Regions from separate parts of the Pseudobacillus badius genome, predicted to be linked through region 1. Evidence: riboswitches for the same ligand, from Rfam matches in the RefSeq annotation. Region 1 holds a riboswitch; each other region holds the start of a gene.

Region 1 (10,187 bases):
AATGAACTTTGGACAAATTTTAACTGCAATGGTGACCCCATTTACTCAAAATGGGGAGGTTGATTTTCATGCCGCCAAAAATTTAATCAATCATTTAATTGATAATGGAACAGACGGTTTAGTGGTAGCCGGAACAACCGGTGAATCCCCTACGCTAACGACAGAAGAAAAAGCTGAGTTATTCCAATTTGTGGTTGAGGTTGTAAACGGGAGAGTGCCTGTCATTGCAGGTACCGGCTCCAATAATACAAGAGCCTCTATTCACTTAACGAACCTTGCAGAAAGAGCAGGAGTCGATGGAATTATGCTTGTTGTTCCCTACTATAACAAGCCATCTCAAGAAGGACTATATCAACATTTTAAGGCGGTGGCAGAATCCACGCCATTACCGGTTATGCTGTACAACATACCAGGACGAAGCGTTGCCAATATGTCTGTTGAGACGGTCGTTCGCCTGTCAAGCATTCCAAATATCGTCTCCATTAAAGATGCCAGCGGCAATTTAGAGGCCATGACCGAAATTATCAGCCAAACACCTGAAGATTTTTCTTTGTACAGCGGCGATGATGGCTTGACCTTGCCAGTATTATCAATTGGCGGCACTGGGGTCGTCTCAGTTGCTTCGCATATTATTGGGAATGAAATGCAGATGATGATTGAAAACTTTAAGAATGGGAAGCTCCAAGAAGCTGCTCTGGCCCACCGCAGCCTCCTTCCTATCATCAAAGCGGTATTTTCTGCACCAAGTCCATCACCTGTAAAAGCAGCATTGAATTTAAACGGAGTCCCTGTCGGCGGTGTTCGCTTGCCGATGGTTCCTCTAAATGACCAAGAACAACAAGCCCTGCAGCAAACACTGCAATTGCTGAATACAGAAGAAAAGGTTTTTTCTTAAAAAGCTTTTCTGATGATTTGTTCATGAGCCGAGCCTTGGACTGACTTGGTCAAAGGAAACCTGTTTATGGAAAAAGGAGCTGACCCCTATGCCTTCCGCATAAAAGTCAGCTCCTTTCTTATTTCACACCAACACCGGCCTTTGTCCGCCGCCTCTTGAGCATAGTAGCTCCTCGTACAGTAACAAGCATAAAAAGAACACAAACGAGGGATATCTCATTTGTGTTTTCTTTCTATTTACTGCTCCAAGCATCGTTTGAGTTCATATCCACCAAACGGCTGCCCTCGAAAATATCTGTCAAAACGATCCCTTCTGTTTTCTCCTCTACCTCTGCAAATCCGGATAGAGCTTGATCATTGCATCTGAAATCATATCCGCCATTTCCCTGGCTTGCTTTTCGATTTCATCATATACAGCAATATCCTTCTGGTAGTCTTTATTGATCATATACAAAGCTTCTTGCTTCGTTAAGTTTAAATGTTGATAGAACATTTCCCTCACTTTTTCTTTTGGCAGAAATTTGTTCACACTATTAAGGAAAAGGGCAATCTGATCTGCATTGGCATACCATTTTCGTTCGGCTGCCTCAGCCGCCTGTGTGTTGCCGGCTAAAGCTGCCTTGACCAGATCTGCTGCCACCAGAAGATGTTCCTTAATCAAGGCTGCATATGTCTTAGCGGCAGGCTCTCCATAAATCGGCCGGAACATTTCACCCATGTCACCAGCATTTTTCAAAAGACGAGCGATCACAAAGTTAACATCCGGAAGATTAAACGTCAGGCTGATGATGGCCATTCTCGTCCAGGCAACATGCTCCTCCCAAAGGCTACGCTCATTTCTCATCAATTCAACTTCTCTTTGCGTCACACATTCCTTTCGCCGGCTATTTTGATTAAGGACTAATGGCGAGCTGCCCATTTGCCGGCCCGAATAAGCATGTTCTGGCGCGATATAAAAGTAATTGGGAACCGTGTAAGCTGGTATCATATAAGCAGATTCTCTATTTACAAAATAGTGCATGCCCTTCTCCCTCCCTGTATTTACGAAAAAGCCCGGCTTTGTCAATACTAGTGTATTCATTTTTAAAAGCCGCGTGCTTGCCTCTATTCGAGGGAGTGTAAACCATTTATTTCTTAACAAGCCTTATTTACCTGCTTGAAATCCAACATACAGCTTTCTTGAAGTTGCCCTTGTGTCTGAATAACATAGCCGGCATACATCTTTTTTTAGCATAGCGGAGTTCCGGCGCGCATCCATCGCTGCTCCATCTTTATACTTCTTCTTTTTTCTCCTTTTTTCTTCTGTTTCCGTACAAAATAAACAAGAGAATAAACCATAAAGGAGTGAGCAATAAGGATGGACGCGTCTCTTCAGAAACCAGCATAATCACAAGAACCGCAGCAAAGAGCGTCAGAACAGCATAATTAACAAACGGTGTGAATGGCGCTTTGAATGTTGACTTTGCCTGTAATTGCGGACGGGTTTTCTTATATTTTAAATGGCAAATAAGAATAATGCTCCACACCCAAATAAAGCAAAGAGCGCTAATAGTCGTCACGATCCCAAAGGCTTGTTCCGGTATAAGTTTACTCAAGAGAGCCCCCGCTGATATGACGAGCGTCGATACGAACAACGCGTTGCGCGGTACGTGATTTTTGTTCAGCTTTGCAAAACCGGCTGGCCCCTGATCGCTGTTGCTTAAATTATATAAAATCCGGCTAGTTGAAAACATGCCGCTGTTACAAGCGGAAGCGGCTGAAGTTAATACGACAAAATTAATAATTCCTGCAGCAATCGGAATTCCGATTAAACTAAATGTTTTTACAAACGGACTTTCTGCTGCATTTAGTTCTGTCCATGGGTTGATGCACAAAAGAACAATTAAGGCACCAACGTAGAAAAATAAAATTCTTAAAGGAATTTTATTAATGGCTGAAGGGATGTTTTTTTGCGGGTTCGATGTTTCTGCTGCCGACACACCTACCAGCTCCACACCGACGTAGGCAAATACGACCATTTGAAAGGAAAGCAAGAAGCCTGAAATCCCATTTGGAAACAACCCTCCATGCTCCCAAAGATTCTGAATCGTAACCGCTCCTGAATCTGTCTTAAATCCCGCCATCAGCAAAATGACTCCAATGGCAATTAACGCGAGAATAGTAATAACCTTTATTAAAGCAAACCAAAACTCCAATTCTCCGAAAAGCTTGACCGTCAACAGATTAAGCCCTAATAAAATGAGCAAGCAAATCACGGCAGGAATCCATTGCGGAATATGGAACCAATATTGTACATATACACCAACGGCAATCACGTCAGCCATAGCGGTCATAATCCAACAAAACCAGTAGGTCCACCCTGTTACAAATGATGCCCATGGTCCAAGGTAATCCTCGGCAATGTCTGTTAAGGATTGATAGCCTGCATTCGATAGCAGGAGTTCCCCTAGTGCCCTCATAACAAAGAAAAGAGCCATACCCATAATTAAATAAGCAAAGATGATAGAGGGACCAGCCATTTGTATCGCTTTGCCGGATCCTAAAAATAATCCTGTACCGATCGTGCCGCCAATGGCAATGAGTTGAACATGCCGATTGGATAGATCCCTCTTTAATTCTTGTTGTGCCACCTGTAACTCCTCCTTGAAGTCTGCGAACCAATGAATGTGAAATAATGAGCAATAAATCAAGACCCATAAAAAAAAGAGATTGGAGGACATCCAATCTCATGGTCATAAGTATAACAAATAATATTTGCCCTACTAACTATTGTCAGCACAACAAATAAATATTCCAATACTCTTCTGTCCTTTTGCCTGAGATTGTGAACCCTTCGGCGCCGCGGAATTTCCGCGGTCTCTCCAGAAGCTGCTCCTGCTATAGTGTGATCCATAGCAATTATAGCTCGCTGTATATTAAATTTTTTGATACCCATAATTATTTTTGAATAATTTTTAATTTTAATAGTACTAGCAGTTAAAGGTTTTGTCAATAACTAAAAAACCGTCTATTGATTGAATCTCCTGCAAATAAAATAGGAACTGCCCAAATAATCGTATAGGCCTTTTTAAATCGTTCATTTTAGGTCTATTGTCATTAAGTGTCGAATAATAAATATAGAATTTTGAGTTTATATATTAGATAATATAGGAAAATACCTATACTTTTTACATATACCAATATGATTTCACCGGTATTTTTACCCAAATCTTTTTTCATTGTTTATAAGGCTAAAAAAATCACTTAAAGGAGCTGATTGATCGTGAAACGTATTACTGCAATTGTGCTATCCTCATCTTTACTGTTAGGAGTTTCAGCTGTCTCCCCTTCGTCCGCTGATGCAGCTGCAAAGGCTTATAAAAACTGTACGGAGTTAAACAAGACCTATAAAGGCGGCGTAGCAAAAGACGCTAAGGTACAAAATAAAGGCGGCAAAACTAAATTTGCTCCAACTGTCTCAGCAGAGCTTTACAAAGCCAATTCGAAGCTTGATAGAGACAAAGACGGCATTGCTTGCGAGAAGTAAGCAGGCTTCCAATTTATCCATTTAAAAAGGGACAATTTTTGTCCCTTTTTAAATGGTCGTTTCTCTAGTTTAAATATTTGCATCTAGAGTAGAAATGCAAATTATGATGCATCCCGCTAGCAGTTTCGTTAAAAATATATTCCCAAAAGCTATTTTGCCTCCACTGCGGCTATACTGACAAAAGGTGTTTTCGATTGAAAATGATGGAAAGCAATGCATCCTGCAACGACTAGACAGCCGCCTATACTTTGTATGACGGAAAGTTGTTCTCCCAAAAATAAAAAGGATAAAATCACTGTAAATATCGGATTAAAATTTAAGAAAACACCCGCTGCTGTAGCACCTAATTTCTGGGTGCAACTATTCCAGAGCACCATACAAATTACGGTAGATACAACACCTGTATATAGAATAGACACAATAAAAGACTGATCTATGCTGGATATAGCAAAATCAAACACATTAAACGGCAGCAGGATCAGCAGCCCGAAAACCCCCGAATACAGAGTAGCCATCAGCGATGAGGTCTCCTTCATTGCCCACCTGCTGAGAATAGAATACAAGCCCCATACACTGATCGCCCCTATCATCCACAAATCCCCCGCATTAAACTGCAGCGAAAAGATTAGGCTGATATTTCCGTTAGAAAGGACAAGAAGGACACCAAAAAGCGAAAGAATCATTGAGGAAACTTGAAGTGCATTCATTCTTTCTTTCAGAAAAATAAAGGAACAAACAGCAATCGCAATCGGAATTAATGTAGAAATTAAAGCAACGTTATTGGAAGCAGTTCGCTCTAGTGCTAAAAATTGAAAAATATTAAATAGGACCACTCCTGTGATTCCCATTAAAACCAAGGGCAAAATAGCCTTGCGCGGAGGGAGGATTCTTCTTTCTGTTCGCCACACCATCGGTAAAAGCAAAACAATAGCAATCAACCATCTTAAGCTCGTCAAGGTTAACGGTGAAGCATGAGAAACTAGTGATTTGCTTACTACAAAATTCCCGCCCCATAGAAAGCTTGTTAAAAGCATTAAAAAAACATAAAAACCTTTTCTATCTTTCATGTCTCATAGAACTCCTTTGTTAAACACTTTTATGCTAAATACAAGTAATGTTATAATAATGTTAACACCTTGAACTCATTTGCAAAATAAAAAAACTATTGATACAAATAATTTAAAACAATGTAAGGTCATGAACGATATTTACAAAATAATGTTCATTCCGAGGGAAAAATAAGGGCATTTTTTTGAATAAACAAAAGGGGCCGATAACATGCCATTTTACGAGCAAAAAGCTTTAGATGATATTGACCTTCAACTATTAGATATCCTTCAAAGAAACGCCAGTTTAAGCAATGCTGAAATAGCCAGGCGCATTCGTCTTTCACCGCCAGCCACACATATGCGAATCAAGCGGCTGGAGAATGAAGGGTTTATCGATGCACAGGTTGCAATATTAAATCAAGAAAAGCTGAATTTTGATCTGCTTTGCTACATCTTAATCAGTACGAATCTGCATCAGGAAAAGCAATTAGAGGACTTAGAACATGCCTTAAAATCCATGCCGGAAATACTGGAATGCCATTGCTTAACAGGGGAACATGACTATCTTTTAAAAGCGGCTATCAGAGATAGAAAGGAATTAGACGTTTTCATCAGAAGGTTAAATAAGCTGGGGATATCTAGAATCCAAACAAATTTATCATTAAGGGAAATCAAGTATTCTACTGTTTTGCCCATCCTGCCAGCTCAGGGAACAACTAAAAAAGAAGGTGAATAGTTCATCTTCCAGCCTGTAGACAAACTCAATGAAAATTGAATTGTATCTACAGGCTTTTTAATTTTCTTGTAGATGGGGCTGTTGCTCTCCATTCCAGGACGCTTCGCTTTCCGCGGGGCGGGCGGTGAGCCTCCTCAGCGCCAAAGCGCCTGCGGGGTCTCCCCTGTCCCGCTAATCCCGCTGGAGTCTGCGCGCCTTCCATTTCAATCAAGAAAGGCTATAGAAGCAGGACAGCCGTACAAAACGATTGAGGTGAGGAAGAAGCGTTCGAAACACCATCCCATCCAACAGGACCAAATAGATCAGATCGCTCTCGACCAGCTTGTACCAGAAAATCATCTGGTTCGTCAAATAGAGGCAGTGATCGACAAACAGGAAGGTGAATAGTTCACCTTCCCGTGCCGTGATCCTTATAAATTAAGTCAGTCCGCAGCAAGAAGCCGGAGCTGACCCGCAAGCTGATGAAACATGACTTTTCGAGTCGGCCCGGCTTTTTCACACTGTTAGTTATTGTTTCAATGGTTTATTATAACCCTTTAACCTTCAGCTCTTTAACAGGCAAGAATTGTTCTCCAGTCTCTAAATAGGTCACGCTTACCTGATCGCCTTCCTGCAAGTAGATCGCAACAGGAGCGTTTTCAGAAGAAACAACATAGCTCTGGCGGTTCTCTAATAAGAAGGAAACAAGCGTAAAGTCGCCGGATTTCTCTTTGTACACCCTTAATACCTTTCCGCTGACTTTCTTCTCTTCGGCTTTCGAGCTGCCGTCAACTGTGCCCCCGCCTCTTTGCAGCGCTGTTTTATATTGCCTTAACGCCTCATTTGGCGTTGTTCCTGATACCGAAATTTCCGGATTAGCAGCAGACACAATAAAGTAATTTTGCAAAAAGCCGTTGCTATCCAGTACGGGTGTTAGCCAGCTGGCTTCCCCATAAAAATTATACAGAATCGGCATTTGCCCTTTCCATTTCTTCTCAATAAATTTCTTTTCGATAATTTGCAGCGCTCCTTGTGAGTCCATATACGACTCTTCCAGGTTCCCTGTGTAATAAGTGGCTTTTCCCGTTCTGGCATTGGTCAGCGAGTACCCCAGCATGGAATCCACCCCTTCTTTTGGGCTTGTAAAATCAGTGAAGTAATACATTTCACCCTTCTCATTAAAAACCGGACTGACGTTGGCCTCTGTTCCTTCATCAGAAGGAAGCTTTACGTCTGACTTGCCGAATTTGCTGTTCCAAAATCCATGAATATAATTTCCGTAATAACTGTTTTGAAGACTCACTGTTTCAGGTGAAATCGCTCCATCAATAAAATCTGGAATCTCAGAGAGCGCATACGCTTTCGTTGCCCCCGTTTTCGGATTAACTGACACTATTCCTTGCGCTTTAAATCCGTTGCGCGCTGAAACAAATTCGCCATATGTCCGGATATAGTGCGGCTTTCCTTGATCATCAACCTCTAATTGCGGCTCCCCGTAGAAAATGCGCTTCGGATACTTCATACGGATGTGGCGCTCAATATTTTTATTAAAGTAAGCAGACGGTGTATAGGCCATATCCGCCTTCACAAACTTGGGGTTTGCCGAGGAATCAGTGGCGCTGATAGTAAAATAACCGGGTACTTTATCTCCATTTAGCCACTTGAAAAAACCCGAAAACTCCACTGGCGCAATATACACATATTCCCCATTGACCTTTTGCACTTGCAGACTTCCAAGCTCGTAATAGCTCGTATTCGGCACCTGTCCAAAGGCTTTCTTCATTTTATTGCGCGCGAATTTTGGCGGAACACTGGCTGGTGTTTCCTTCTCATCGAACGATTTAATCTCTACCTTCTCTGCCATTTTAGCTGTTTCAAACTTTTCATCTGCATTGAATACAAAGGCCGTTAGGAAATAGCCTCCTACTGCTAAACTTACAACAAAGAGACCAGCCTTCACTAGTCGCTCTGTCCCCACCGAAAACACTGCGCCGGCTGCCGACACAATGATCAATAACGGCCAGACCGATGCGACATTATAGTCTAGGTTCGTCAGGTAGTAAAAACCAAACACAGCAGAAACAAGCACAACAGCGGCTCCTATCAGAAACCCCCTAACCGGCTGCTTGCCTTCGGTTTTATTCGGAAAAACAGGTACAAGAATCAGGGCAGATATCAAACCAATAATAAGTGAAAATAAAAAAATGCTCCCCATGATGAGCTCCTTTCAAAAGTTGTCTATTAAACATACGCATGGGAAGGGGAAAATGTTTCAAATATTTGAACGGGCCGTAAATCAGCAATTGTCATTATAGGCAAACAGGCAACATCTATTTTTAAAATCCTCTGCCTCTTGCCCGCGGTTATTCAGCAAAACAGCTGATTGCTCATCCGGTCCTTTTCAAGATCATTCTCTGTGTTATAATGACTTTTGCTAGATATGCAGCTAAGGAGAGTGAACGAAATGAAGCAACACTATAGAAAATGGTTCTCCATTTTCCTATGCATGATTTTAATGATAGTCATGCTGCCAAAATCGTCCTTTGCGAACACTCCTTTCGATGTCCGCGCGAAGGCCGCTATTCTAATTGATGTCAAAACAGGGAAAATTCTATACCACAAAAACGCTGATCAATCCCTCCCTATTGCCAGTATGTCAAAAATGATGACTCAGTACATTGTTCTTGAACAAATAAAAACAGGGAAACTTTCTTGGAATGACGTATATAAAGCCAAAACAATTGACCAGGCTTTATCAACGAAAGCTGGACTAAGCAATATTCCTCTTTATGAAGGAGAGGAATATACATTGAAGGAGCTATACGATTCCATGATGATAGTTTCTGCCAATGCCTCCAGCCGGGCACTCGGGGAAATGGCTGGCAAGACGGATCAGCAGTTCGTTCAAATGATGAATGACACAGCTAAGCAACTGAAGCTAAGCCACTCTCATTTTGTCAACACATCTGGCTTAAACAATCAAGACATTCATCCCTATGAAGTACAAGGGACAAAGCCTAATGACGAAAATCACATGTCCGCCAAGGATCTTGCTCTGCTCGCTTATCATCTGACAAAGGAGTTCCCTAAAGAACTAGCTGTTGAAACAATAAAGAAGAAGGCCTTTTATGTAACTGACAGCCAGGCGATTGAGATGATCAATACGAATGAAATGCTGCCCGGCGGGAAATATTCTTATGAAGGCATTCTCGGGATGAAAACGGGCAGAAATGAAGCAGCAGGCTTTGGTTTCACTGCCCATGCGAAGCGCGGTGACAGAGAACTGATCTCCGTCGTGATCGGCGCCGAAAATAAAGAAGGGAAACCTTCTTCCAAAGCACGGTTCATGGAAACAAAAAAATTGCTTGATTATGGCTTTAAGCAGTGGGAATGCAAACCTGTACAACCGGCTGATTACTTATTAGCAAAAGAACAAAAGCCCGCTGTTAAAGACGGCAAAAAAGAAAAGGTCTCCCTTGATGCAGCTGGCCCATCATGTGTCATGACACCGAAAGCAGCTGATCAAGCCATTAAAGGAAAATTACACCTTAACGAAGAAAGGCTTGTTGCTCCCATTAAAAAAGGCCAAAAATTAGGCACCATGGAGCTCACTGGCCCAAACGAACAATACTTAACCCCCGATTTGAAAAAGCAAGCGACCATTGACCTCATCGCCGGTGAATCTGTTGAAAAAGAAAATTGGGCCATCTTGTTGTGGAAATCGATCTTTTAAACGAACGAAAAAGAATCAATCATAAACTCCCCCGACTAAGGACAAGTTAAAAAGTCCTTATTCAGGGGAGTTTCTATGTCTGTTCACTATCAAACAGTCTATATTCACCCATCCTTTTTCTTTACCCGGCACAGGCTTGTACTTCCTTCATCCAATTTCCGCAAAGCATCGTGGCTCTTCAGAAAAAACAGCCAGCTTGATAGGCACTTAACGTAATGGTCTACATAAACTGCCGTAAAGGAGTGATCAACATGCCATGGCAAAATAAAG
Region 2 (10,187 bases), on a different contig from region 1:
CTGGAAGAAACCAATGGGGAACAAATCCATGAGATGTATGCAAGCGCTGCACAAGCATTTGCAAGCTGGTCGGGGCTGCCGATTTCTGAAAGAATTCGGTTTCTAAGAAAGGTAAGGCTTCAGATTATTGAGGAACTTGATCAAATTGTGAAGGTCATCAGTGATTCAACTGGAAAAGTATCAGTTGAGGCTTTGACAACAGAGGTCATGACAGTGGTGGATTCCATTTCCCACATTGAAAAAAGAGCGGCTGCCGCGTTGAAAACAAAAAGAGTGAAAACGCCGCTCACGTTCATTGGCAAGCGTTCTTATATCGAATATAAGCCAAGGGGGACGGTGCTCGTTATTTCCCCATGGAATTTCCCGTTTCAGCTTTCCATGATTCCAATCGTGGAGGCGCTGGCCGCTGGAAATGCCGTGATTTTAAAGCCGTCAGAGGTGACGCCGCTAGTCGGGCGATTGATTGAAAAGCTGTTCACACAAGCGGGCTTTCCTGCTGGCCTTTTGCAGGTCGCCCATGGCGGCAAGGAATTAGGAGCCGCCCTGGTGAAGGGAAAGCCGGACTTTATTCACTTTACCGGTTCCGTGCGGACTGGGAAAATCATTCAAACAGAGGCGGCTAAACAACTGATCCCGACGCTGCTGGAACTGGGCGGCAAGGACCCGATGATTGTTTGCGCGGACGCCAACCTGGAACGGGCAGTTCAAGGGGCCTTATGGGGCGGCTTCACGAATAGCGGCCAAGTATGCATGTCTGTTGAACGGGTGTACGTGGATCAGTCGGTTTATCAGGAATTTGTTGATCGCTTGGTGGAAGCGGCGCAGCATTTAAGGCAGGGAACAGCTGCTGATAGTGATATCGGCTCGATGACCTTTCCGCAGCAAACAGCCATTATTAAAGAACACGTCACAGAGGCGCTCGACAAAGGGGCAACATTGCTTGCCGGCGATCATCCCGACAAGTGGGAAGAGGATCAGATGTTTATCAAGCCGATGATCCTGACAAATGTGAATCACGGCATGGCGGTTATGCAGGAGGAAACATTTGGCCCGGTTTTGCCGATTATGGCTTTTGAGACGGAGGAGGAAGCAGTCGCTTTAGCGAATGATACCCGCTTTGGCTTAAATGCCAGCGTTTGGACGGCGGATCTTGAACGCGGCAAGCAAATAGTCTCCCGGCTCATAACAGGCAACGCCGTCATTAATGATGTGATCATTACGGTAGCTAACCCCTATCTTCCATATGGAGGAGCCAAGGAGGGCGGAATCGGCGCTTATCATGGAGACGTCGGCATGCAGGGCTTTTGTGTCCAAACAGCCGTGATGGTTGATAAGGGGCGCAGGAAGAAAGAAGTGAACTGGTTCCCCTATGAAGGAAAATATGAGTTGTTTGTACGCTTAATCCGCAGTTTTTGGGGGGAAAACAGAAACTGGCGCGGCTTTCTGGCGGCATACCGGCAACTGTTGAAGAAGGAACCGAGAAAATAGCGGACTGTGGATATAATAAGGGGCAAATGAATGGAAAGGAGAATGAATAGGTATGACTGAACAATCGAAACTGGCAACTTTTGCAGGAGGCTGTTTTTGGTGCATGGTAGCTCCGTTTGATGAACAGCCGGGAATTAAAGAGGTGGTCTCCGGATATACCGGCGGCCATACGGAAAATCCGACATATGAAGAGGTCTGCTCAGATCAGACCGGACATTATGAAGCGGTACAAATTACTTTCGATCCGGCGGTTTTTCCTTATGAAAAATTGCTGCAGCTCTTTTGGCAGCAAATCGACCCCACAGATGCCGGCGGGCAGTTTAATGACCGGGGGCTGTCTTACAGAACGGCGATCTTTTATCATGATGAAGAACAAAAAGCGATGGCGGAAGCCTCAAAAGCGAAATTGGCGGCAAGCGGGCGCTTTTCCAAGCCGATCGTTACAGAAATTCTTCCTGCCGGCCCGTTTTACAGGGCGGAGGAGCGGCACCAGCATTACTATAAAAAGAACTCCTTCCACTATAATCTTTACAAAGAAGGGTCGGGACGGGCTACATTTATTCGCGATCATTGGAAGAACCAGAAAACCGATGAGCAGCTGCGAAAGGAATTAACGCCTCTTCAATATGAAGTGACAAGAAACAATGCGACAGAGCCGCCTTTTCAAAATGAGTACTGGAACCATATGGATGAGGGGATTTACGTTGATATTATTTCAGGAGAGCCGCTGTTCAGCTCGACCGATAAATATGATGCCGGCTGTGGCTGGCCAAGCTTTACAAAGCCGCTGCGCCGTATGGAATTAGCGGAAAAGCTTGACACCTCTCACGGCATGCGCCGAATAGAAGTGCGAGCCAAAACCTCCGACTCTCATTTAGGGCATGTATTTGATGACGGTCCCGGCCCTGATCATGCCCGTTATTGCATCAATTCGGCCGCTCTCCGCTTCGTGCCCAAAAGTAAGCTGGAAGAGGAAGGATACGGGGAATTTAAACACTTGTTTGAATAAGGGGAATAGCAATGAATGAAAAAGAATACGACCGTCTGCTTAAGATTGAAACAGGCGGCACGTGGGAATGGCTGTATCAGTCGCTTCATTATAACCGCTATGAAGCGACTCCTTATGACGCGATCGACCATTTATTTGAGGAGTACGAGCTGAAAAGAACCGATGGAGTAGTTGATTTTGGCTGTGGAAAAGGGCGGCTCGTATTTTATATCCATCACCGTTTTCACGCGCGTGCAACAGGTATCGAAATTAATGGACAGCTGTATCAGGAGGCGCTTGAAAACCAAGCCCGCTATTCAAAAAAGAAAAAGCGGGCGGACAATGCCGTCCGTTTTGAATGCTGTCCGGCAGAAGAATATGACATCGAAAAAGAAGAGAACAAATTTTACTTTTTTAACCCTTTTTCGGTGCAGATTTTCATGAAAGTTGTGCATCATATTTTGCGCTCGGTGGAAGAGCATCGGCGCCCGGTTGATCTTATTTTGTACTATCCAACCGCTGAGTATATTCAGTTTCTGGATATGTACACTCCTTTTCAGCTGTTAAAGGAAGTGAAAATCCCGGAATTGTACGAGAAAAATGAAAACGAACGCTTCCTGATTTTCCGTTACGAAGGATAGCCGCTTCTTCAGCATCCAGAATAGAAAGAGATTGACAAGAGATAATATTTAAATTATTCTGAATGATATAGCGGATGACGATTGTGGGAGAGTGCGCGCCGTGCGCCACCGAAGGAGCAAGTTCCAAAAAACACCCTTGGAATTAATCTCTCAGGTAGAAGAACCACAATAGGACGCAACTCTGGAGAGCGCGTGTTCGCACGCCACCAAAGGGGAAGGCTCTATCGGGGGATGGGGTTAAACTCTCAGGTAAAAGGACAGAGAAGGGATCATACCCTTTTCTGTCCTTTTTTGCGTGCAGAAAAGGAAGTGAGGGGAGGCTGCCGGAGAGAAGATGGCACCAAAGGAGCAGCATGCAACGATTAAGCTGACGGAATCGGCTAAGAACGAACTGAACATCCGACTGCGGGCAGAACAGCATTTTCCTAGAATTGACGCGGAGATTACAGGAGGATGCGGACTGTCTGTAAAGTTTATGCTGGCATTTGATGAACCGCGCCGGAATGACAAGGTGGTGGATTGCGGAGGAATTCCCATTCGCATCGACCGTTTTACGGCACGTTATTTAAGGGAAGAAGTACAGGTCAATTATACGGCGGAAAGCGGTTTTTATGTGGCAGAGCGCTTTACTTCAAGCGGATGTGCCGCAGAGTGAACGCTTAACGCCTAGGGATGGAGGAAGAACGGTGCATAAAAAGGGGAATATCAACTATTTTAAATTGCTAGTGATTTGTCCAGAAAAGCCGGGCATTATTTCAGCAGTATCCAATGTGCTGCTGGAGCATCAGGCTAATATTGTTCAATTTGATCAGCATACGACGAACCCGAAAGACGGCATTTTTTTCATGAGAATTGAATTTGACATGGAAGAGGGCGATGCGGCGCTTGAGCGGCTGGAACAAGGGCTGCAGCAATTATCGCAAACTTACCCGATGGAATGGCAGCTGAAAAATAAAGCGAAAGCGAAGCGGATGGCGATTTTTGTCTCTAAAGCAGATCATTGTTTAATGGAGCTGATTTGGCGCTGGAAGTCAAAGGAGCTTCCAGTAGAAATTTCAATGGTGATCAGCAACCATCCAGACTTGAAGGATATCGTGGAAAGCTACGGCATTCCTTACTGCCACATCCCTCTGTCCCATGAAACGAAAGAGGAAGCTGAACATAAAGCGATGGAGCTGCTGGAAGGAAAAGTGGACTTTATCGTTCTTGCGCGATATATGCAAATCCTGTCTCCCGGTTTTATCGCCAAGTATCCAAATCAAATTATTAACATTCATCACTCTTTCCTGCCGGCATTCGTAGGGGCCAATCCGTATGTCCGGGCGTTTAACCGCGGGGTCAAGCTGATCGGGGCAACGGCTCATTATGTCACAAATGAGCTGGATGAAGGCCCGATTATTGAACAGGATATTTTGCGGGTTAACCACCGCTATACCGCGGAAGATTTAAAAATCGCCGGCCGCCACGTGGAAAGAAGCGTGCTTGCCGAAGCGGTCTCCTGGCATGTAGAGGATAAAATTATTGTACACGGCAATAAAACGATTGTATTTACTTGAGCCTGATGGTAGGCAATCAACTCTTGCTTGATGGCACGTGCATGTTATTGGCCGCCTTGTGTATCGGACTTTTTCTATGGAATAAACAGCAAGAGAAGCCCGGGCTTTTGCAGATTGCTTTGCTTCTTTATGCGTTGGCGGTCTTAGTTGCTTCGCTGTTCAATCAATGGCAGCCGGAAACCATTTTTCGCTGAAAAGGAGCCGGGCTAAAGGGTCATGAAAATGGCCTCTTGCCCAGCTCCTTTTTTCTAGTGCGCCAATTACCGGCTTTTCTGCCGCAAATACCGTTTATCATGCATAAACAGGCTCCAAAAATAAATGAACCCGGGAAAGAGAATCGCGAAGCCGACAATATAAGTAGCGAATACTGCCATGAAGGAGTTAGGGTCTGTAAAGCTGGACTGGATCGTTATATTAGGATACACAATATACGGCAAATGTGCTTTTCCGTATACATAGCTCGCAATGAAATATTGAACCGTGACAGCTATCACTGCAATTCTCGGCATGCCTTGTATGTTTTTATCGGCATATGAAGGAAGAAATAAGGCGAGCCCGCCGATTAAGAAAAAGCCGAGGGAAGCGAGCAGAAGCGGGAGATCTTCCATCATTCGCTTATATAGCCAAGGCGTCTCCGTTTTTAACGTGAGCATAATCACAAAGGCCATTAGTACAGAAAGAGGCCCTAAGATTTTTCCATCCCGCAAATAAACTTTATAGGCTTCCATTTCGCGGGAGGTTTTCGAATAATCGGCTAACAGCAAGGAAGACAAAAACAAGGTGCTGCTAATGGCAAAGCCGATAAAGGCGTATTCGCTTGGACTGGTAAACAGCTTTTGCAGGCTGAGAACGGGATGTCCGCCTCTGTAGTCGATAAACGCCCCATGAGAAATTGGCAGAACACTGATTAACAGGCCGGGTATTAAGATGCCGGTAATGCCCGAAACGTAGGTGAGCGGTTTTTTATATTCCGTGGCAATGTTCGAGAAAACTAAAAAGGCACTTCTAATAGCCAGCAGCAGCAATATAAGGCTTCCAGGGATGAGCAAAATGGTACCGAGCGTGTACGCTGCTTTCGGAAATAAACTATACACCGCAACCACTAAGGCAACAATAAACGTATTGGTCACTTCCCATGTAGGAGACAAATACCGGTTGGCAATATTGGTTGCTTTCGTTTTTTCCCTGTTCAGATAAATCATCGACCAGAAGCCTGCGCCGAAATCCATCGTCGCCATGATGGAGTAAATAAATACGAATCCCCATAATATCGTAATGGCGATTAATTCATTGGTCATCTGCCTCGCCTCCTATCGAATTAAGTAAAATTGTTAAGCTCTGCTTTCGGCTTTTTGAAGGTCGTCCAGCTCTGTATGCTTTCGGAAGAAATACAGCAGCACAACCACTACCGTGATGCTCAAAAGAACATAGACACTAAAGAACGCGAGAAAGAGGACGCCGAGGTTCGTCGCAGATGTGACGGAATCAGCGGTGGCCAGCACGCGGTAAATCACCCATGGCTGCCTTCCCGAGCAGGCGAATATCCAGCCGCACTCAATCGCAATAACAGCGAGCGGCCCGGATAAGACGAATACCCATAGAAACCAGCGGGGGAATTGGTCCTTTTTCAAGAGTTTTTTCCAAATGATGCCGAGCAGAGCAATGAGGATGAGCAGCGAGCCGATCCCGACCATCGCGTTAAAGAGGGTATGAATAAATAAGGGCGGCCACAGTTCTTCAGGAAAGTCATTTAACCCGACAACAACCGTATCGAAGCTGTTGCCTGCCAAAAAGCTTAGGACCCAGGGAATTTCAATTGCGCCTTTAACAGACTGTGTTTCCCGGTCCGTGATGCCTCCGATGGCCAAGGGAGCATGCGACTGCGTTTCAAACAATCCTTCAGCCGCAGCCAATTTTTCCGGCTGGTATTCATGCAAATATTGAGCGGATTCATGCCCGTTAACAGCTGTTAATAACGAGAAAATTCCTCCTAACACGAGACTCGCCACTAAAGCCTTTTGATGAAAAAGATAGACTCGGGAACCATGCTTGTTTTTCATCATTTTAAAGGCCGCTACAGAAGCAACGACGAAAGCACCGACTACATAGGCCGACAAGGCGACATGCCCGGCCGTCACAAAAAAGCTTGGATTGAAAAAAGCCTCCCATGGATTAATGTCGAAGAATTTTCCGTTTTCATATCGGAATCCTGCCGGCGTTCCTTGAAAAGCGTGCACATTTGTAATTAAGACAGCAGAGGCTAAGGCCCCTAAGGCTACTAGCGTTAAACTGATAATCCGCATCCACGGAGCGATCCGTTCAGCTGCGTAGACATAGATCGACATAAATAGCGCTTCAATAAAGAAAGCGTAAATTTCAATTTGAAATGGCAGCGGCATGACCCGGCCAATGGTCTCCATGAACCCCGGCCAGAGCAAGGATAGCTGGACCCCGGCAATCGTGCCGGATGGAATGCCGACTCCCAGCAGAACAGCAAATGTTTTGGTCCAGCGCTTCGCCATTACTGCATAATCTGTATCTTTTGTTTTTTGATATAGCAACTCCGCTGTCAAAATCATTAAAGGCAGTCCGACGCCAATCGTCGCAAAAATAATATGAAAGGCCATCGTCATTCCGAACAAGGAGCGTGCAATCAATAAATTATCCATCATTTCTTCCGTCCTTTCTGTCTGTCTCCTATCATTTCCAACAAAAAGCAAGAATATGTAAGATACTTCATCTCCTTGTCTGGAAATGCTAAAGAAGCCTGGCCGTTCTGCTAGCTTGCTGTTTGCTAAAGTGAAATTATTTTAACTATAAATATTTAAGTGTTAAAATAGTGGAGATGGGAGAAATGAACGATACAAAGCAGCCTCAGCAGCAGGCATATAATAAAGGAGTGACAGAAATGAAACGGGTAGAAGGAAAAGTGGCTCTTGTAACAGGAGGAGCTTCAGGTATTGGGTTATCAGCAGCTACATTAATGGCTAAGGAAGGAGCCAAGGTGGTCATCGCTGACTTTAATGTAGAAGGAGCCAAAGAAGCAGCAGAGAACATCAAGAAACAAGGCGGAGAAGCCGCTGCTGTTTTTCTGGATGCAGGAAATGAAGATTCCATTAAAGCAGCGGTTGATTTTACAGTTGAGAACTATGGAACGATTACTGTTCTCTTTAACAACGTGGGCTTAACTAACCTGCAAAAAGATCTGGATGTTGTCAATATCGATCTGGAAGAATGGGATCGCCTAATGAATGTCAACACAAAAAGCGTTCTATTGGGAAGCAGATTTGCCATTCCTCATATGATTAAAGCAGGGGGAGGGTCCATCATCAATACAGCCTCGATGGCCGCCTTCGCCGGTGACTCGCTTCGTTCGGCGTATGGTGCGTCCAAGGCGGCGGTAGTGAACCTCACAAGATATATTGCTGCTCAGTATGGAAAAGAAAATATTCGCTGCAACGCTGTGGCGCCGGGATTGATTTTAACCCCTGCAGCGAAGCAAAACATGCCGGAAGCCGTACTCGATATCTTTTCTAAATTTAATGCGCTGCCTTATCACGGCGAGGCGGATGATATCGGATACACGGTGTTGTTCCTTGCTTCAGATGAGTCCAAGTTCATTACCGGACAAACGATCCAGGTAGAAGGCGGACATTATATGGGCAACCCGAGCATCGCTGATTTCAATGAGTTTATGGAGCAATCCCGCTCGAAATGATCAGCTGCTGATTTGAAAAACAAAAGGGGTTTGGAATGAAAATCAGCTGTTCCAGCCAAGCGTCTGAAAAGCCCATCGCCTGTGCGATGGGCTTTTCACTATTTCTTCAATAGCAAATATATAAAATAGGGAGCGCCGATTAAAGCGACGATAATGCCGGCTGGAATACCATCCGGATCAGCCAGATTGCGTCCGATCGTGTCGGCAAGCAGCAGCAGCCAGCCGCCGGTAAGAACAGCCACAGGAATCAACAGCTGGTGTCTGGGACCGACCAAGGCTTTGGCCATATGGGGGGCCATTAACCCGATAAAGGAAACCCCGCCTGTGACTGAAACCGCTGAAGCGGCTAAGGCAACCGCTGTTACAAGCAGCGTCAAGCGCTCTTTTTCGATCGCTACGCCTACGCCGATGGCTGTCGGTTCATTTAAGCCAAGAAGATTTAACCGATTCGCTTTATACAAGGAGAAAGGAATCAGCAGGGCCAGCCACGGAAGGAGCGCCCAAACAAAAGGCCAGTCAGTTCCCCAAATATTTCCGGCCAGCCATTTGGCGATAAAGTCCACCTTGGAACGTTCAGCAGATGAGATCAAGATCACCATCAGGCCGGAGAGAGCCATAGAAAAGCCGACTCCGACAAGCACCATCCTGACCGGCTGCAGGCCGGTCGTTTTGTTATAGGCACAAACGTATAGGAGACCGGCTGTTAATAAAGCGCCGGCAAAAGCCATGAGCGGCAGCGCGTAAACAAAGGAATCCGCTTTGGCCGGGAAGAACAAGAAGAAAAGCGCGATGGCGACACCGGCGCCAGAGTTAATCCCAATAATCCCGGGATCAGCTAAATCGTTGCGTGTGATTCCTTGCAAAATAACCCCGGATAATGCCAGTGCCATCCCGGCCAGCAAGGTAAGGACCATTCGCGGCAAACGAATGGAAAATAAAATAAATTCTTCTTTAAATGTCCCTTGTCCAAGAAGGGTGGGAATGATCCTGTCATAAGGCAGCGACACATATCCCATTCTTATGCCGATGATGGCTGTAGCGAGAATCAGCGCACACAGCATACATAAAATGATTCGCTGTTTTTTGATCACTGCAGGTTGAATCATGAGAACATGCGGCCTCCTTTTCGGACAATGAACAGAAAGAACGGCAGCCCCATCATCGCTACAATGGCCGCCACCGGTGTTTCATAGGGAGAGCTGATCGTCCGTCCAAGCGTATCAGCAATGAGCATCAGCGAAGCGCCGGCCACAATGGACATCGGAATGATGAAGCGATAATCTGTTCCGACAACCGCTCTTACCATATGAGGCACCATTAACCCGATAAAGGCCATATTTCCGACAAGAGCCACAGCTGCGCCGGCCAGCAGAACGATGACTGAGAAGAGAATCATTTTTATAAGGTTGGTTTTTTGGCCTAGTCCGGTGGCTACTTCCTCGCTTAAGCTTAAAATGGTCAGCTGTCTGGACAGCAGAAGAGACATGAAAAGACCGATTAAAATAAACGGGATAATAATTTCTAGCTGCTTCCAGGATGTCCCGATCAAGCCTCCCGATGTCCACATAGATACGTCTTTTGAAATTTTGAAATAAAGGCCGATGCCTTCAGCTACAGCATATAAAAAGGCTGAGACAGCTGCGCCTGCCAGTACAATTCGGAGGGGAGAGAATCCTCCTTTTTTCAGCATGCCAATGCCAAATACCATGCCGGCCGCGGCCGCAGCCCCGATCAAGCAAGCCACCATGAGATAGAAATAATTGGCTGAAGGGAAAAAAGCAATGGTGACAGCAAGG
Region 3 (10,187 bases), 290 kb from region 1:
CTTACGGGGGGAACCGTTATACGGTCCGCACACTTGCTTCGTCTTCTTCCTTTCTTGTCCAACGCAATATACCCGATGCGATTCAATATATGGATGGTTCACTGGCGAAGCTGTCTTTTTTGCCCAATGGCAATACGAATAGTTTCGGCACTGTCTACTTTAAATATGGAGATCGGTACCTGTCCCTGGTTTTTCAAATTGGTAAGGGGAGATTTTATGTTAAAGAACAATGAAAAAGGTTTTACTCTGGCAGAGAGTCTGCTGTCTTTAATGATTATGGCAATGATAGCTGCTTTTATCTTGCCGCTGATGGTCCAAATGACCGGCCAGTCCAAAACGCTGTGGGAGCGCGAAAAAGGAATGAGGCTTTTATATGAAGAAAGCGGAAAGCGGCTGCAGGAAAGAGCAGATTTTTATGTTGCTTACGAAGGAGAGAGACAAAGCTATGAAATTTCCTGGGAAACAATCAGCGGCTCCGCCTGCTTTGAAGTGTCAGGGCGGGCGACGTGCATCCGCAAACAATAAAGGATTCACGATGGTGGAATCGTTGCTTGTCCTCATGATCTTCATCAGCATTGCCGCGCTTTTTCCGCTGGTGTATGGAGCGCTTTATCGGACAGAAGAACAACTTGATCCGGAAAGAAGAGCAGAGTGGGAATTATTTATTTTACAGCTCAGGAAAGAAATGCACCTGTCACACTCTCTGCAAATAACAGAAGAAAGGATTATCTTTGTCCAAGGGGCTGACCTCGTTTCCATTGAAAAATATCAAGAAGGAGTGAGGAGAAGAGTAGGGGGAAGGGGACATGAAATTATTTTACAGGAAGTGGTATCTATCCGTTTTTATTCGTGCGGTTCGTTATTATGTGCAGAAGCGGCTTTTGAAAACGGAGAAAAGGAAGAGGCGCAGCTGCATTTATACCGGGGAGAGGCTATATGAAAGGCTTCGCTTCAAATGAAGATGGGGCAGTGCTGCCCTTTACGCTTCTGCTTTTTATGGTCGTGTGCACAGCAGCCTTATTTGGGACCGGCATTTTTGTGAGCAAGCAGCAAACCGCTTTGCTGTTAACAGATTATTATGAAACGAAAGTGATCGAGTTAATGGCTCTGCAAGAAATTCTTCCTCTTTTAGAAGGTAGAGAGGCTGTCTCGGGCAGTTATCGGACAGATCGGGGAGAGGTTATTTATGCGGCTGCCCCGAATGAGGGGGAAGAAGCGGTTGTGATTCATTTAAAGACCAATAAGCCGGAAACTCTCTTCACAACGAAAGTAGTGTACCATTTGACGGAACGCCAAATTATTAAGTGGATCGAATAAGATGCGTTTAAAGTGAAAGAAAGTTGGAGAAAATGACACCGACTGCAGGAGGCGGTGGACATGAACGAGTATATCAAATATTTTATGGAGGCATTTCTTGGTTATTTCGATGAACCGAAGCAGATAAGGAAAGAAAAACGCCGCCAAAGACAGGCAGAGCGCCCTGGCTTTTCTTTCCGGTGGTTCGGGCTGCTTCCTTGGGCGCTGCGCCAGCTCTTTCATAAAAGATGAGGGCTGGCGCCTTTTTTGTTTGCTTTGTGAGTGAACCATCTTTTTTCCCCTATCGTTTATTCAAGAATGCAGATAAACAATGCCTCCATTGATAATACTGACATGAATCTTGGGGGCATACTGCTTCTCCAGGGCTGCTTTTTCAATAAAATAAGCTTCTGGTTTTTCCTCTTCTTCATAAAAATAATCAAGCAGCAAAAGATCCTCTTCCCATTCTTTTCGAGCTTTTACCGCCCAGTCATGGTTTTCTTGTTCGAGCCGGGATATTAAAAAACGCTGAAGCCGTTTCACCCCGCTTTTAGGCTTAATTAAAGGGGTAATCGTAAACGAAAAATCCGGGATTTTTGATACGAGCAGCTTCCGGTTGAGCACATTCATAAATTCTTCCTGAATCGCGCCGTGAATTAAGCTGAGGCCGAGTGAATAGAAGATATCTTTTTTATGGTTTGCTTCATAAGACACCTTTATGTTGACGAGCAGCCAGGGATGAAGCGGCTGGCGGCTGCCTGATTTCCTTTGTTCGTAAAGCCGGATAAATCCTGTATGCCCTTTGGCCGACTGAAAGATTTGATGCAGCCGGGGAGTGCCGAAATGAATGCTTTCCCCTTCAATCTCTCCAGGAGCTTTGGTCGGATCTGTTATAAGCGTTAAGGAAAGCGGCTCGCCTTTCATGCCGGTTTTTTCTGCATAATGCCAGTAAAAGGGCCTGTTCATCAGCTCTTTATCAATTTCGGGTGTCAGCTTAACGCTAAGAGAGCCTTCTGTAGATTCTAAAAAGGTGCATTCTGCCGCTTTGAAATAATTTTCAAGAAATAGATGAATTTCGTTTTTCATGCGATGTATCCTCCTCTTCCTGCCATTCATTCGCTAGTTCCATGACTGCTTCAAGGTTCTTCATTTTTACCCGAAGCTCGCCTTCAGTTCTTGAATGCTGGAAAATATCTGTAAGGTGTTCTTGCATATTTGGAATATCCATTCTCTCTAAAATGGCATCCAGCTGGCCGACAGCCTGTTCGAATAAATGGATTTTTTCATAAAGAAGCTGCAAAATCCGATCTTCAATCGTGTCTGCAATGCTGAAATTATAAATTCGCACGTCTTTTGTTTGTCCAAATCGGTGAACACGGCCGATTCGCTGCTCAAGGCGCATAGGGTTCCATGGAAGATCAAAGTTAATGACGTGATGGCAAAATTGCAAGTTGAGTCCTTCACCGCCCGCTTCCGTGGCAATTAACACTTGGGCATGCTTTTCAAAAAGCTGTTTCATCCAATCTTTCTTCCCGCGCTTAAATCCGCCGCGAAACGGAACGGAAGAGATGCCGTTTTGTTTAAGAAACCATTGCAGGTAAAGCTGTGTAGCCCGGTATTCAGTGAAGATAATCACTTTATCGTTAATCGTTTGAATAAGTTCCAGCGCCTTCTCTGCTTTTGAATTGCGCGAGATCGCTTGTATATGCGTTAAAACGTCTTGAAAGCTCTGAGGAAACTCCAACTGGCTGCCATATAGTTTTTGGGCCATGTTTTTCAGCGTGAAAAAAACAGCTTCTTTGCTGCTGCACGCTTCCCGCTGCAGCGTGAGCAAGGAGAAAGAAGAACGCACCTCGTCGGGCTGGCTGCGAACAAAGGATTCGAGAGCCTGATAGAGCGAGCGCTCTTCCTCAGTGAACGCTACTTTTACTGACTCTACTTTTCTTTCTGTCCACTTCACTCCGGTATCCTGGCGGCGGTTGCGAATCATGACTTTATTCATCAGCTTGATTAAATGATGGTGGTTTTGCACTTGGCGGTCCCCTTTTTTAAAGCGCTCCGTGAACTGTCCTTCGTTTCCGAGGTGGCCGGGTTTTAGCAATGAAACAAGATGAAACATTTCATCCAAGCGATTCTGAATCGGAGTCGCGGTTAAAAGCAGGCAGAATTTCTTTTTTAAATGGCGAACGAACTGATAGTTTTTAGTTTTATGATTTTTTAATTTATGAGCTTCATCGATGATGACTAAATCATATTCTTGTTCGTAAATTTTTTCTTTATGCGGGCTGCGTTTTGCTGTATCGATCGAAGAAATTACAATGTCGTGCTGATCCCAAGCATAAAATTTTTTCTGGGCGACAGCGGGAATATAAAACTTGGTAGCCAGTTCACTCGCCCATTGAGAAACGAGAGAAGCAGGGGTTAAGATTAAAACTTTTTTGACAAGGCCCCGGATCAAGTATTCTTTTAATACCAGTCCGGCCTCAATTGTTTTTCCAAGACCAACCTCGTCGGCCAAAATTGCTTTTCCATTCATTTCTTCCACGACTCTCTTGGCTGCCTCAAGCTGATGCGGCAGAGGATTAAGCTCCGGTAAAAAGCCAGGAGCTAACAATCCTTCGAAATTCGGCACCATCATTCGTGTTTCCATATTTACAGTCGATTGAAAAAGCGGCCAATTTCCCCAAGGTCCGTCCTGTTCAATTCTTTTTTCTAATTCTTCTTCCCAGGCGTGATCAAAATAAATATCTACATTCATGTGAAAAACTCCTTTATAAAATAGGTTGCCGAAACCATAACTTTAATGGTAGGATGTAAGTGAACAAAATATTGTGTCATTTTGTAAAAAAACGAACATTATTGATTTTTGCTAATCATATGTTCATAGTATGCCCATTTCTCAATTAAATATAGCGAATGAAGGTAAGGGGAGAGACTGTATATACAGCGCCGAAGGAGCAAGCAAATTTTTGTGAATCTCTCAGGCAAAAGAACTCTTGCTGGACGCGGCTCTGGAGAGTGTTTCCCGAGGAAACCACCAAAGAAGACAGCCTGGTCGTCAGGTTAAACTTTCAGGTTCAAGGACAGAGAACAACTTGTATAAGCTGTTCTCTGTCTTTTTTTATGGAAAAATAACAAATTGAACCATCAGAATGACAAGGAAAGGGGCAAGAAAATGGGAGAATTAAAGCGTACGCCGCTATTTGAGCTGTATCAGCTGCATGGAGCAAAAACGATTGATTTTGGCGGCTGGGAGCTGCCTGTTCAGTTTTCGAGCATTAAGGAAGAACATGAGGCGGTTCGTACAAGAGCAGGCTTGTTTGATGTTTCCCACATGGGAGAGATCATCGTGAAAGGAAAGGAATCGCTGTCTTTCCTGCAAAAAGTGATGACAAATGATTTGTCAAAGCTGCAGCCCAATCAGGCAATCTATACGATTATGTGTAATGAAAGAGGCGGCTCGGTGGATGATTTGCTTGTTTATATGCTGGCTGAGCAAGATTATTTGCTCGTTGTCAATGCCGCTAATACAGATAAAGACTTTGCTTGGCTAAAGGAGCATCAAACAGAGAACGTCCATATTGAAAATGTATCAACAGACTGGGCGCAGCTTGCCATTCAAGGACCGGCAGCAGAAGAGATTTTGCAAAAGCTGGTTGCAGATGTGAATTTAGCTGAGATCAAGCCGTTCAAATTCCGTCAGCATGTGCAGGTGAATGGTGTAGCTGCCCTTGTGTCACGCACCGGCTACACGGGGGAGGATGGTTTTGAAATTTATAGCCGGAGTGAAGAGGCTCCTAAGCTATGGAAAGACCTTTTAGAAGCAGGCAAGGAAGAAGGTCTCCTTCCTTGCGGCCTTGGCGCACGGGATACGTTGCGCTTTGAAGCGAATCTGGCATTATATGGACAGGAATTGGCGGAAGATATTTCCCCTATTGAATCTGGCTTAGGTTTTGCTGTGAAGCTGAACAAAGGTGATTTTATCGGCTCGGAAGTGCTAAAGGAGCAGAAAGAACATGGCCCGCAGCGGAAGCTCATTGGCCTGGAGATGATCGACCGTGGCATTCCGCGCCATGGCTATCCTGTTTTTTCAGGTGAAGAATTAGTTGGACATATTACAACAGGTACACAATCGCCAACATTAAAGAAAAACATTGGCCTTGCCTTGGTGAAGGCTGAATGGGCTGTGCCGGATCAGGAGCTGTCCGTAGAGATTCGCGGCAAAAAGCTTGCAGCTAAAACTGTAAAGCCGCCATTTTATAAACGCTCAAAATAAGAGAAGAGGGAAGGGAATAGTATGAAGCATCGTTACTTGCCGATGACAGAGACGGATAAAAAGGAAATGCTTGCAGCAGTAGGTGTCCAGAGCATCGATGAATTATTCGCGGACATTCCGGAGAAAGTGCGCTTTCAAGGGTTATATGATATTAAGGAAGCTAAAGCTGAGCCGGCGCTGAAAAAAGAATTGAGCGCTATGGCCGCGAAAAATATGAATGCTAAGCAATACGCCTCTTTTTTGGGAGCAGGTGTGTATGACCATTACACCCCATCCATTGTGGATCATGTTATTTCCCGCTCGGAATTTTACACGGCGTATACGCCGTACCAGCCGGAAATCTCCCAAGGAGAGCTGCAGGCTATCTTTGAATTCCAAACAATGATTTGTGAATTGACAGGCATGGATGTCGCCAATTCTTCGATGTATGACGGAGGCACGGCATTAGCAGAGGCGGCCATGCTAAGCGCGGGGCAGACAAAAAGAAAAAAAGTGCTCGTCTCAGAAACCGTTCATCCCGAGTCGCGTGACGTGTTGTGTATGTATGCGAAGGGGCAAAACATTGAAGTCGTGGTCGTTCCGCATAAAGAAGGCGTAACAGACATCAGCCAATTAAACGAATTGGTCGATGATGATACAGCAGCGGTCATTGTTCAATATCCGAACTTTTTTGGAGCGGTTGAATCACTGGCCGAAGTTGAAAAAGCAGCTCACGGGAAAAAAGCGATGTTTGTCGTTTCTTCCAATCCGCTGGCGCTTGGTGTGTTGACACCTCCAGGAAAGTTTGGAGCAGACATCGTTGTCGGCGATGCTCAGCCATTCGGTATTCCAGCCCAATTTGGCGGCCCGCACTGCGGCTATTTTGCAGTAACGAAAAAACTGATGCGCAAAGTGCCGGGACGGCTCGTTGGCCAGACGCACGATGATGAAGGGCAGCGCGGCTTTGTACTGACATTGCAGGCGCGCGAACAGCATATTCGCCGGGATAAAGCAACTTCCAACATTTGTTCTAACCAAGCGCTCAATGCGCTGGCAGCCAGCGTGGCCATGACGGCTTTAGGAAAAAAAGGCGTTCGTGAAATGGCTGTGCAAAATTTGCAAAAAACATCCTTCGCCCGGGAAACACTCAAGCAAAACGGCTTGGACATTGTATTTGACGGACCGGTGTTTAATGAATTTGTTGTCCGCTTAAGCAAGCCGGTAAAAGAAGTAAATAACAAGCTGCTTGAAAAAGGCATCATTGGCGGCTATGATCTTGGGCTTTCTTACAGTGGTCTTGATAATTGTATGCTTGTCGCCGTTACAGAACTGCGCACGAAAGAAGAAATTGAACTTTTTGCAAAAGAATTGGGGGATAGCCATGAATAACAAAGACCAGGCGCTTATTTTTGAACTATCGCAGCCGGGCCGTGTAGGCTACAGCTTGCCCGAACTGGATGTGCCGGAAGCAGATATATCATCTCTTTTGCCGGATGGGTATGTGCGAGAGGAGGAGCCGGAACTGCCGGAAGTGTCTGAACTTGATATTATCCGCCATTATACGGCGTTATCCAAAAGAAATCATGGCGTAGATTCTGGGTTTTATCCGCTGGGTTCTTGCACAATGAAATACAATCCGAAAATCAATGAAGACGTAGCCCGCTTTGACGGTTTTGCCCACATTCATCCGCTTCAGCAAGAAGAGACTGTACAAGGCGCGATGGAACTGATGTATGATTTGCAAGAGCATTTGAAGGAGATCACCGGCATGGATGAAGTGACGCTTCAGCCGGCAGCCGGCGCCCATGGAGAATGGACGGGATTGATGATGATCCGTGCCTTCCATGAAGCTAACGGGGATGTAAACCGCACGAAAGTTATTGTTCCTGATTCTGCGCATGGCACAAATCCAGCTTCAGCAACGGTGGCGGGCTTTGAAACAGTAACCGTGAAGTCCGGGGAAGACGGGCTGGTTGATTTAGAGGATTTAAGACGGGTAGCTGATGAAACAACAGCGGCACTCATGCTTACTAATCCAAATACACTCGGCTTATTTGAAGAAAACATTTTAGAGATTGCCGAAATTATTCATGGCGTGGGCGGAAAAGTATACTATGACGGAGCCAATTTAAATGCGGTTATGTCCAAAGCCCGCCCAGGAGATATGGGGTTTGACGTTGTGCATTTAAACCTTCACAAAACCTTTACAGGCCCTCATGGCGGGGGAGGCCCCGGTTCTGGTCCGGTTGGTGTGAAGAAGGATTTGATTCCTTACTTGCCAAAGCCGGTGCTTGTGAAAGAAAAGGGCGTATATCATTTTGAGTATGACCGTCCGCAATCCATCGGGCGTGTGAAGCCGTTTTACGGAAACTTTGGAATTAACGTCCGAGCGTATACCTATATCCGCTCAATGGGACCGGACGGCTTAAAAGCAGTTACCGAATATGCCGTGTTAAATGCCAACTATATGATGCGCAGGCTGGCTCCTTATTTCGACCTGCCGTTTGACCGCCATTGCAAGCATGAGTTTGTGCTGAGCGGCAAGCGCCAAAAGAAGCTCGGCGTCCGGACGCTTGATATTGCTAAGCGCCTGCTTGACTTCGGCTTCCATCCGCCAACCATTTACTTCCCATTAAATGTGGAGGAGTGCATAATGATTGAACCGACAGAAACCGAGTCAAAAGAAACGCTTGATGCGTTCATTGATGTCATGATTCAAATTGCCGAGGAAGCAGAGACTAATCCGGAAATTGTCCAGGAAGCGCCGCACACGACTCTTATTGGCCGCCTTGATGAAACGGCCGCAGCCCGCAAGCCGGTTCTTCGGTACGAGAAAGATTTGCAGAACGCTTAAATATAAAAAAACTGCCTACAGGCAGTTTTTTTACTTGCTTTTTACTTTTCCGGTCCAGCGTTTAAAGCCGCCTTCTAATTGATAAAGGTCACGATAGCCTTTTTTGTATAGCGTCTGGGCCGCTCTGCCGCTGCGAATGCCGCTTTGGCAATATAAGTAGACAGGCTTGTCCGGGCGGATTTCTTTCATGCGCCCCTTCATTTGTGTCAGCGGAACGTTGCGTGCGCCTAAAATATGGCCGGCTTCGAATTCATTCGGTTCACGGACGTCAATAAGCTGAGCTTTGCGGTATCCTTTAATGAAATCTTCCTGAGAAAGCGTAGTGACCGCTTTTTTCTGGGAAAAGTACATATATAAAGTATACAAAATAATGGCGCCTAAAATAGCAGCTATTGTATAAAGCAATGGATACACCCCTTCCTAGTAAAACATGCGCTGATTTCTATTATAAACGCGGCTGCGGGAAGAATCAAAAGAAATAAACGAACAATCAGGCGGTTGGCCAGGGCTTGCCGTTCGCCTGTCCGAATTCTTCATCAAGATTCGCTCTGTTTCTCGGCCATGTCTATCCCTTGAGAGCTGAACATTTTCCATCTGGCCGATAAGGCAGGGGACAGACTTTGTCTATAATCTTGAATGATAACTCTTTGTTTTTGTCGCTGCTTTTGATACACTAAGTGGGTGAATTCATCATAAAAAAGGCGGCAATCATCATGAAAAAAGAAACGTGGAAGTTTGTCGACTCCGGCCGTCAAACGGCAGAGTTCAACATGGCGATGGATGAGGCGCTGTTAGAGTGGCACAGTGAAGGCAAAATCCCGCCAGTTATAAGATTTTATGGCTGGGAGCCGGCAGCGCTGTCCATCGGCTATTTTCAAAAAGCAGCTAAAGAGATTGATTTAGATGCGGTCAAACGGCACGGTCTCGGTTTTGTACGCCGTCCTACAGGCGGCAGAGGGGTGCTTCACGAGCATGAACTGACATACAGCGTAATTGTTACAGAGGAGCATCCCAATATGCCTGCAGGTGTGACAGAAGCGTACCGGGTGATATCTGAAGGTATCTTGAAAGGATTCCATCATCTTGGATTAGAAGCCTATTTCGCTGTTCCGCGGACTGAAGAGGAAAAGGATAGTTTAAAAAACCCGCGTTCTTCCGTTTGCTTCGATGCCCCAAGCTGGTATGAACTAGTGGTAGAGGGCCGAAAGGTAGCAGGAAGTGCACAAACGAGGCAAAAAGGCGTGATTTTGCAGCATGGCTCCATCTTACTGGATCTTGATGAAGACAAGCTGTTCAGTTTATTTACATATTCAAACGACCGTGTGAAAGAGCGGATGCAGCGGGCATTTAAAAGCAAGGCTGTTGCCGTGAACGACATCAGTCCCCGTAAAGTGACTTATGAGAAGGCTGGCGAAGCCTTTAAAAAAGGATTTCAGGAAGGCCTTGGAATAACGCTTGAGCCTTATGAGTTTACTTCAGAAGAAATTGCTTATATCGAGCGGCTTGCCAAGGAAAAATACGCTTCAGATGAATGGAATTTTAAAAGGTGAATCATCAGGCGGAAGAGAAACCGGCCTTTAGGCCTGTTCTCTTTTTTTGCGAAAAAATGAAAAAAGTGGAATAAAAGGACAGCGCGAAAATTTTTCTCGCTTTCGAATATCGCTGTGTTTTCTTATGAAATCCAGCTTTTGATCGGAAAGGAAGCTCTTTTTCACCTTGACAAAAAAATGTTTTTAACTCAATATATAGTAATGTATTCATAAAAACAAACACAATATATTG

What was found. Region 1 has a riboswitch for glycine ahead of B1A98_RS03265 (amino acid permease). Riboswitches for the same ligand answer to the same signal wherever they lie in the genome.
Region 2: another riboswitch for glycine. It lies ahead of B1A98_RS11980 (iron-sulfur cluster biosynthesis family protein); the one in region 1 lies ahead of B1A98_RS03265 (amino acid permease).
Region 3: another riboswitch for glycine. It lies ahead of gcvT (glycine cleavage system aminomethyltransferase GcvT); the one in region 1 lies ahead of B1A98_RS03265 (amino acid permease).

Annotation. Positions count from the first base shown of each region.
Region 1 covers NZ_MWMM01000002.1:54,388-64,574, forward strand. Annotated here, with positions in the region: gene dapA (4-hydroxy-tetrahydrodipicolinate synthase) at 2-895, shown strand; gene B1A98_RS03260 (hypothetical protein) at 1,220-1,738, opposite strand; gene B1A98_RS03265 (amino acid permease) at 2,166-3,524, opposite strand; glycine riboswitch at 3,689-3,769, opposite strand; gene B1A98_RS03270 (excalibur calcium-binding domain-containing protein) at 4,157-4,420, shown strand; gene B1A98_RS03275 (DMT family transporter) at 4,570-5,487, opposite strand; gene B1A98_RS03280 (Lrp/AsnC family transcriptional regulator) at 5,699-6,205, shown strand; gene B1A98_RS20325 (hypothetical protein) at 6,287-6,592, shown strand; gene B1A98_RS03285 (MFS transporter) at 6,732-8,399, opposite strand; gene B1A98_RS03290 (D-alanyl-D-alanine carboxypeptidase family protein) at 8,649-9,917, shown strand; gene B1A98_RS03295 (hypothetical protein) at 10,169-10,187, shown strand, end outside.
Region 2 covers NZ_MWMM01000006.1:86,761-96,947, forward strand. Annotated here, with positions in the region: gene B1A98_RS11965 (aldehyde dehydrogenase family protein) at 1-1,488, shown strand, start outside; gene msrA (peptide-methionine (S)-S-oxide reductase MsrA) at 1,541-2,497, shown strand; gene B1A98_RS11975 (class I SAM-dependent methyltransferase) at 2,509-3,117, shown strand; glycine riboswitch at 3,192-3,293, shown strand; glycine riboswitch at 3,297-3,380, shown strand; gene B1A98_RS11980 (iron-sulfur cluster biosynthesis family protein) at 3,452-3,772, shown strand; gene purU (formyltetrahydrofolate deformylase) at 3,804-4,673, shown strand; gene B1A98_RS20200 (hypothetical protein) at 4,670-4,867, shown strand; gene B1A98_RS11990 (cytochrome d ubiquinol oxidase subunit II) at 4,934-5,971, opposite strand; gene B1A98_RS11995 (cytochrome ubiquinol oxidase subunit I) at 6,005-7,342, opposite strand; gene B1A98_RS12000 (SDR family NAD(P)-dependent oxidoreductase) at 7,582-8,391, shown strand; gene B1A98_RS12005 (FecCD family ABC transporter permease) at 8,490-9,497, opposite strand; gene B1A98_RS12010 (FecCD family ABC transporter permease) at 9,494-10,187, opposite strand, start outside.
Region 3 covers NZ_MWMM01000002.1:345,126-355,312, reverse strand. Annotated here, with positions in the region: gene comGD (competence type IV pilus minor pilin ComGD) at 1-233, shown strand, start outside; gene B1A98_RS20180 (type II secretion system protein) at 217-525, shown strand; gene comGF (competence type IV pilus minor pilin ComGF) at 536-940, shown strand; gene B1A98_RS04860 (hypothetical protein) at 937-1,317, shown strand; gene B1A98_RS04855 (YqzE family protein) at 1,378-1,548, shown strand; gene B1A98_RS04850 (YqhG family protein) at 1,609-2,382, opposite strand; gene B1A98_RS04845 (DEAD/DEAH box helicase) at 2,354-4,054, opposite strand; glycine riboswitch at 4,213-4,302, shown strand; glycine riboswitch at 4,306-4,385, shown strand; gene gcvT (glycine cleavage system aminomethyltransferase GcvT) at 4,472-5,572, shown strand; gene gcvPA (aminomethyl-transferring glycine dehydrogenase subunit GcvPA) at 5,594-6,940, shown strand; gene gcvPB (aminomethyl-transferring glycine dehydrogenase subunit GcvPB) at 6,933-8,405, shown strand; gene B1A98_RS04825 (rhodanese-like domain-containing protein) at 8,436-8,756, opposite strand; gene B1A98_RS04820 (lipoate--protein ligase family protein) at 9,119-9,955, shown strand.